Regions from separate parts of the Pantoea anthophila genome, predicted to be linked through region 1. Evidence: predicted binding sites of a transcription regulator. Region 1 holds the regulator's gene; the other holds the start of a gene.
The links. The regulator PhoB, encoded in region 1, activates phosphate uptake and scavenging genes when phosphate is short. The targets are predictions, from matches to a motif close to CTGTCATAAAACTGNCNNAT.

Region 1 (3,820 bases):
ACCGCCAGCGGCGGGTAGCCGTAGCGCGCTTCAAACGCCTGGCGTTCATCCGCCTGCATCGGGCGGCTCATCGGGCCGAGTTGCGCCGCCCCCGCCGCCAGCGCGGTCGGGGCCGTAGAGGAGCCGGAGGCCTGCACCTGCACGTTAACGCCCGGAGCCTGACGGCTGAAATCCTCGCTCCAGAGGGTCATCAGATAGCCCAGCGTATCAGATCCGACACTGCTGAGATTGCCGGCGAGCGTGCCGGGCTGAGCCAGCGCCAGACCCGGCAGCAGCGTAATGAGGAAGAGAAGAAGCAGGCGCATGGCAGAGTTCCGGCAGCGGTTAATGAACGGCATTCTCCTGCATCACGCTGCTGACAATCAACCTTGCCGGCAGCGTAAAGGTAAAGCAGGTCTCCTTATGCGGCACGCTGGTGATATCGAGCCGCGCGTTGTGGTGGCTCAGGGCATGTTTCACAATCGCCAGCCCCAGTCCGCTGCCACCGGTGGCGCGTGAGCGCGCCTTGTCAACCCGGTAGAAGCGCTCGGTCAGCCGCGGGATGTGTTCCGGCGCGATCCCCGGCCCGTTGTCACAGACCCGGAAAATCGCGCCCTGTTTGCCGCGCAGCCAGCTGATATCGATCCGCGTGCCCTCTGGCGTGTGGTTCACCGCGTTGTAAACCAGATTGGAGATGGCGCTGCGCAGCTGTTCATCGTTGCCGAACACTTTCAGATGGGGATCGGTGTGGAAATGGATGTCGTGGCGGCCGCCGCTCAGCGTCGCGGCTTCATGCTGCAGCAGTTTCAGCATCACCGGCACATCGACCTTCTCTTTCAGGTCGATCGCCGGGGCCGCTTCGATGCGCGACAGCGTCAGCAGTTGCTTAACCAGGCTGTCCATGCGGCGCGTCTGCTCCGACATGGTGTGCAGCGCTTTGCTGCGCGAAGGTTCGCTCATCACTGAGTCGTTCATCATCTCCAGATAGCCCTGCAGCACCGTGAGCGGGGTGCGCAGCTCATGACTGACATTGGCAAAGAAGTTGCGGCGCGCCCCTTCCAGCTGATGCATCTGCGTCACATCGCGCGCCACCAGCAGCCACTGCCCTTCACTGTAGGGCATGACGCGAAATTCCATGTGCAGTTTATTGTTCAGCACCAGCGTCAGGGGTTTATCAAAATCGCGCTGGCGAAGATAGCGGGAGAATTCGGGGTAACGCAGCAGGTTGAGAATGTTCTGGCCATTGTCTTCCGGCCAGCGCAGGCCAAGGTGCTGCTGCGCCAGTCCGTTGCACCAGAAAATGGTGCCCTCTTCGGTGGTGAGGATCACCGCATCCGGCAGCGATTCGGCACCGCTGCGGAAACGCTTGATCAGATTGCCCAGTTCGCGCCGCCGCCGCCGGTTGCGCAGCTGCATCTGGTAAAGCCCATAGAAGAGCGGCTCCCAGCTGGCACGCCCGGCAGGGGGCGTCATGGTGCGGTCGAGCCACAGCCAGTGTGACAGCCGCATCAGATTATGAAAATGCCACAGCAGCACCAGCAGCACGCTCAGCAGCAGCCACCAGGCCAGCCCGCCAAACAGCAGGCCAGGCAGCAGCGCGGGCAGACAGGCCAGCAGCAGTTCTGTCAGTAATCTCTTCCAGGAGAGGCGTTCCAGCACGGTAAAGGCTCCGTTCAGTAGCGGGCAGAGAAACGATACCCTGTTCCGCGAACGGTTTGTACCATGCGATCGTGGCCGGAGATCTCCAGCGCTTTACGTAAACGGCGGATGTGGACATCAACGGTGCGATCTTCCACATACACATTGGTGCCCCAGACGTGGTTCAGCAGCTGTTCGCGGCTGTAAACGCGCTCCGGGTGCGTCATAAAGAAGTGCAGCAGCTTATATTCGGTCGGGCCCATCTCCAGTGGCGTGGTTTCGGACATCACGCGATGCGACGAGGGGTCCAGACTCAGCCCCTGCATCTCGATCACCTCTTCCACCGCCATTGGTGAAATACGGCGCATCACCGCTTTAATGCGCGCCATCAGCTCTTTAGGGGAAAAAGGCTTGGTAATGTAGTCATCCGCGCCCACTTCCAGCCCGCGCACCCGATCTTCCTCCTCGCCACGGGCGGTCAGCATCATGACCGGAATGTCGCGCGTCATCGCCTCACGCTTCAGGTGTTTGATAAACTGAATACCGCTGCCGCCCGGTAACATCCAGTCCAGCAGAATCAGATCGGGCCAGGGTTCGATCAGCCTGGCCACGGCGCTGTCATAATCTTCCGCCTCGATTGGCTGATAGTCGTTCTGCTCCAGAACAAAACACAACATTTCACGGATGGGGGCTTCATCCTCCACAACCAAAATGCGCTTAGCCATTATTTCTCCTGCTGATTATGACGGCTGTCACTGAGATTCGCGGCGCCATTATGCGTCAGATTTGTGACACTTTTATGAAAAACATAACCTGCCTGTAACCACATAGGTAATCAATTATGACAGTGCAGCGACTCTTTTTTGCTTTGGCCGCAGAGCCAGTATAATCGCCGGGCGAATCACAACGGCAGGGACTCATCATGCGCATTATTCACACTGCGGACTGGCATCTGGGGCAGTTCTTCTACAACAAAAGCCGGGCGGCCGAACATCAGGCGTTTCTCGACTGGCTGTTGATCCAGATTGAACAGCATCAGGTGGATGCGCTGATAATTGCGGGCGATCTGTTTGATACCGGCACGCCGCCCAGCTACGCGCGCGAAATGTTCAACCGTTTTGTGGTGGCGCTGCAGCCCAGCGGCTGTCAGCTGATTGTGCTGGCGGGCAACCACGACTCCGTGGCGACGCTGAATGAGTCGCGCGAGCTGCTCGCCTGTCTCAATACCCGGGTGATCGCCACCCCGCAGGACGATGATGTGCTGCTGCTCAACACCCGTCAGGGTGAACCAGGGGCGCTGCTCTGTGCGATTCCCTACCTGCGGCCGCGCGACATCCTGCGCAGCCGGGCGGGTCAGTCGGGACGTGACAAACAGACCTCGCTGCTGGAGGCGATCGCTCACCACTATCAGCAGCGTTTCGCCGCAGCACAGGCACTGGGCCATGCGCTGCCGGTGATCGCCACCGGTCACCTCACCACCGTCGGCGTCAGCCAGAGCGATTCGGTGCGTGACATCTATATCGGCACGCTGGACGCCTTCCCGGCCAGTGCCTTTCCCGCCGCCGACTATATTGCGCTGGGCCATATTCATCGCGCGCAGCGCGTCGCCGGCAGCGAGCATATCCGCTACAGCGGCTCACCGATCCCACTGAGTTTTGATGAGCTGAGCAGTGAAAAAAGCGTCTTCCTGCTGGAGCTGACGGCCAGCGGCCTGCAGGCGGTCACCCCGCTGGTGGTGCCGCAGACTCAGCCGATGCAGGCGCTGAAAGGATCGCTGGCGCAGATCGCTGAACAGTTAAACGCCTTCAGCGGGCAGCAGCCGGAGAAACTGATCTGGCTCGATATCGAAGTGACGACCCAGGAGTACCTCAGCGATCTGCAACGGCAGGTGGAAACGCTGACCGCCACGCTGCCCGTCGAGGTGCTGCTGTTGCGCCGCAGCCGTGAACAGCGGCAGCAGAGCCTGGCGCGGCTTGATAATGAAACCCTGAGCGAGCTGAAGGTGGAAGAGGTCTTCGCCCGCCGGCTGGCGCTGGATGAGGGCTTAGAGGCGGAGCAGATCGATCAGATGACCACCCTGTTTCGTCAGACGCTGGCCGCCATGGAAGAGACCCAATGAAGATCCTTACGCTACGTTTTAAAAATCTGAATGCCCTGCGCGGTGAATGGTTTATCGATTTCCGCGCCGAACCTTTTGCCAGCA
Region 2 (3,820 bases), 340 kb from region 1:
AGAGTCGCGCCATTTTAAAACAGCGATCGACCCAGACGAATTTATCGGCTGCCGCGAAATCGGCCAGCTGATAGCGCAGCGGTGCCGAATATTCCCCTTCCGGCATCGGCTCAACGTGTTTGTCGCTGATGCGGAACAGAATCGGCAGCTTAAAAGTGGTCCCGGAGAAGCTGAAGCTATTCTTCGTCTGATCGACGGTGAAGTTCTCCATCTTATTCGGGAAGTTCCAGAGCTGGATAATATCGGGCTTCCAGCTCATGACCTTGCTCTTCATATCGTCAAACTGCGTTGAGAGCGACAGCGAAGAGAGGCTGCTGCGGCCCAGACCTATCGCATTATCGCCGCCGAGAATATCCAGCAGCGTAGCGCCATTATCCAGCGTGCTGCGCTTTGCCTCCAGTAGCTCCGCCTGCGGTTTATCCCCGCGGATCACCATAAAGAGATTGCGACGCGGCTGTTTGATCAGCCAGGGATGCGCGGTGTTGTTCATCGCCAGATGATCGGAACTCACCACGATTACGGTATTTTTAAACCACGGTGACGCTTTGATGCGATCGATCAGCCGCGCGACGTGCTCCTGTGAACAGGCGACCGCGCTGAAGGACTGGTTTGGTTTCCCCTCAATGCTGTAGCTTCGGCGCTGACAGCTGCGCGAGATAAATCCGTCAGGATGGTGAGTGTCGACCGTCAGCGTAAACAGCGCAAAAGGTTTACCGGCCTGGGAGAGCGCCTGATACTTCTCAAAGACTTCGTCGAGCACCGTGTCGTCATAATAGCCCCAGTTATTGCGGTAGCTGGGATCGGCGACGCGGCTTTTCAGCTCCTGCGAACCATAGAGGTTGGCAGGATCGAAGCCGTGCGATTTCAGGAAGACATCCTTACCGGCAAAACGCAGGTCGGCACCCTGAATAAACCAGTTTTCATAGCCGGAGTTTTTCAGGATGTCGCCCAGACAGACATTCTGCGGATAGAAGCTGGAGAGTGACGCCGACGCATTGCCGTCAAACGGGGCAAACAGCGGAATGCCGCACTGTGAGGCGACCATGCCCGCAATCGTGTAATCGGTGCCCGGCAGCTGTTCGGTCTGGCTGAAATCGATACTCTGCTCTTTCTGACGGCTCAGCTCAGGTGCCAGGCCGGGGAAGGCAATCGGATCAAAATAGGTGCGCTCTAAACTCTCGCCATAGATATAAACCACGTTGAGGCGCGGCTGTTCAATGCGGTTACGCGGCACTTTGTAGAAGGTGTCGAAGTCAGAATCGGCCAGCTGGGTATGCGACACGATCAGCGTCGCGACCTGACGAAAGGCGGGGGTAGTCTGCACCGAGCCGATCGCGCAGGCGGCCGCCAGCAGCGACCAGCCCAGATGATGGGGACGTTTACGCCGCCGCAGCACCCAGGAGAGCAGGCAGAACAGCAGAAACAGCACGATGATCAGCCCGATGGCCGGCACCACATATTTACTGACGCCCGCGCCGGTCAGGCTGTTAGTCAGGGTATAGATCACCGCATCATTAATGCCGTCGCCGGTGAAATAGTTACTGGCGTAAAGGGTGGCGTTCAGCACCACAAATATCACCAGCAGAACAAGAACAAGCATAAACCAGAATGTGTTACGCCCGGCTTTACAGGAATAGATAGCAATAGCAGCCAGAAACAGCACGACTGACACAAATTCGGACAACGGGAAATCCTCTCTCTGCAGGGGGGCGCGGGGCGTCACGCAACCGGCCATCGTCGGGGGATGGTTTTTCGACAATCTATATTGGCTGTCATCGGGCTGCAACATATCCGGCGGATTTGTGCGAGGAAGCGCAGAGGGATTTTGTGTCGTGCCTGCCGGGCGTTCAGCAGACGTGACGGTGGCTGGCGCGCACCGTCAGCAGAGCAGGCGTCCGGGCCGCTTTTCAGAGTTTGCCGGTCAGATACTGCGCTTCGCCGTCGGCAAAACTCCAGTCGCCTTTGTCATTGGTGATAAAGCTGATCATCAGATCGTTGCCCTGCACGCCACAATGCTCACGCAGTTCGCGCGCCAGCTCCGCCATAAACCGCTGTTTCTGTTCGCTGCTGCGCGGACTGGTAAAGACCCGCACCATCACCAGATTATCGCTGCGGCTGAATCCCAGCCCGGTGTCCTGAAACACCATCTGATAGCGTTTGTTTTCATGAACAATCTGATAGCGATCCCGTTCCGGCACGTTAAAGGCGGTCAGCACGGCCCGGTGCGCGGCATCCAGTAATGTACGCAGCTCAGATTCTGAACGACCCTCAATAACATCAAATTGCAGCAGTGGCATAGCGGTTTCTCCTGAGAAATAAGAGGCCTATGGTGACGGCTTTATCCGGCGGGAAAAAGCGCGTAGCCTGAAATGATTATTCATTATTGTGAACAATGCTGATGAAAGAGATGAAGACAGACACCCTGTGGGAGCATCTGCACTGGCTGACGGTACTGGCAGAGCAGGGCAGTTTCACCCGCGCGGCAGCGCGGCTGGATGTCAGCAAAGCGGCGATGAGCCAGAAGATCAAAGAGCTGGAGGAGAGAGCGGGTCTGATGCTGGTGCAGCGCACCACGCGCAGCGTGCGGCTTACCTCCGCCGGTGAGAAGCTGGTGGAGGAGCTGCGCGAGCCTTTTGCCCGCATCGAACAGAGTTTTTTCAGCGTGCGGGATACCGCCGGGCCGGTGCGGGGTCTGGTGCGCATCACCGCACCCGTGGCGTTTGCCCGCCAGCAACTGGTGCCGCTTATCGGCGAGTTTCTGCGTGACTATCCGCAGGTACGCCTGCAGCTGGATGTGACGGATCGCCTTGTCTCGCTGAGCAGCGAGGGGTTTGATCTGGCGATTCGCCACTGTGACACGCTGCCGGAAACGCACGTGGCGCTGCCACTGTGCGACACGCAGACCGTGCTGGTGGCCTCACCAGCCTATCTCAGGGCGCAGGGCGTGCCGGAGAGTCCGCAGGTGCTGGCGCAGCACAACTGCCTTTACTACCCGCGCGGCGTCGAGTCACCGCGCTGGCGGTTTGTCGCGCCGGGGGAGAGCGAAACGGTTCAGGTGCAGATTCAGGGCAGTTTTGCCACCAACAACAGTGAATCGATCCGCGATGCGGCCCTGCAGGGTCTGGGCATTGCCATGCTGCCCGACTTCAGCGCCCATGAGGCGCTGTCAGCGGGATCGTTACAGCGGGTGTTGCCGGAGTGGCAGCCGGTCGGCGCTTTTGCCGCCCGCCTGTGGATCGTGCGACCCTGGGCGGCACAGGTGCCGCGCGCGGTCACCACCTTTACACACTGGTTACGCGCCCGCTTTAACCACTGAGGGCAGTGCCAGTCCCGGTGAACGGGTATGCATCATCTCCCCAATCAGGCTGCTGCGGTTATAGAGGCCGATGCGCAGATTGAAGTCGAGATGCAGCCGCTCATTGCCGGTTAACTTAATAATCGGTGGCGGCGTCTGGGGGCGCTGCTGAAACAGCACTGACTGCGCAAAGGCGCTGCTGCTGTCGGCGTGCAGGCGCTGATAATACCAGGCGCTGGCTTCACCTTTACGCAGATAGAGATTGGCCCGCCGGTATTCACGCATCGCCACCTGCTGCGCCAGTGAGAGCAGATGACGGGACGGATTATCCATATTCTGCACAAGCAGCGGAAAGTCATCGCGCTTCTGCAGCTCATGAAAATAGTTGCGGATGCCGACATTTTTAACCGGCGCCAGCTGTTTCAGCCATTCACGGATAAAAGGGTTCTGCGCCGGGGCGGCCAGAAACCAGCTTTCAATGACCGGCGCAAGCAGGTTCAGCGTTGACTGCTCACGGTAGTAGCC

Region 2: a site for PhoB is predicted at 1,790-1,809, ahead of opgB (phosphatidylglycerol--membrane-oligosaccharide glycerophosphotransferase). Genes of this name have one in related genera too.

The regions. Positions count from the first base shown of each region.
Region 1 is NZ_CP110473.1:3,011,119-3,014,938, forward strand. It holds gene OJ965_RS16635 (PstS family phosphate ABC transporter substrate-binding protein) at 1-305, opposite strand, end outside; gene phoR (phosphate regulon sensor histidine kinase PhoR) at 325-1,638, opposite strand; gene phoB (phosphate response regulator transcription factor PhoB) at 1,653-2,342, opposite strand; gene sbcD (exonuclease subunit SbcD) at 2,540-3,736, shown strand; gene OJ965_RS16655 (AAA family ATPase) at 3,733-3,820, shown strand, end outside.
Region 2 is NZ_CP110473.1:3,355,408-3,359,227, reverse strand. It holds gene opgB (phosphatidylglycerol--membrane-oligosaccharide glycerophosphotransferase) at 1-1,684, opposite strand, end outside; gene OJ965_RS18220 (tautomerase family protein) at 1,908-2,297, opposite strand; gene OJ965_RS18215 (LysR family transcriptional regulator) at 2,399-3,316, shown strand; gene OJ965_RS18210 (capsular polysaccharide synthesis protein) at 3,293-3,820, opposite strand, start outside.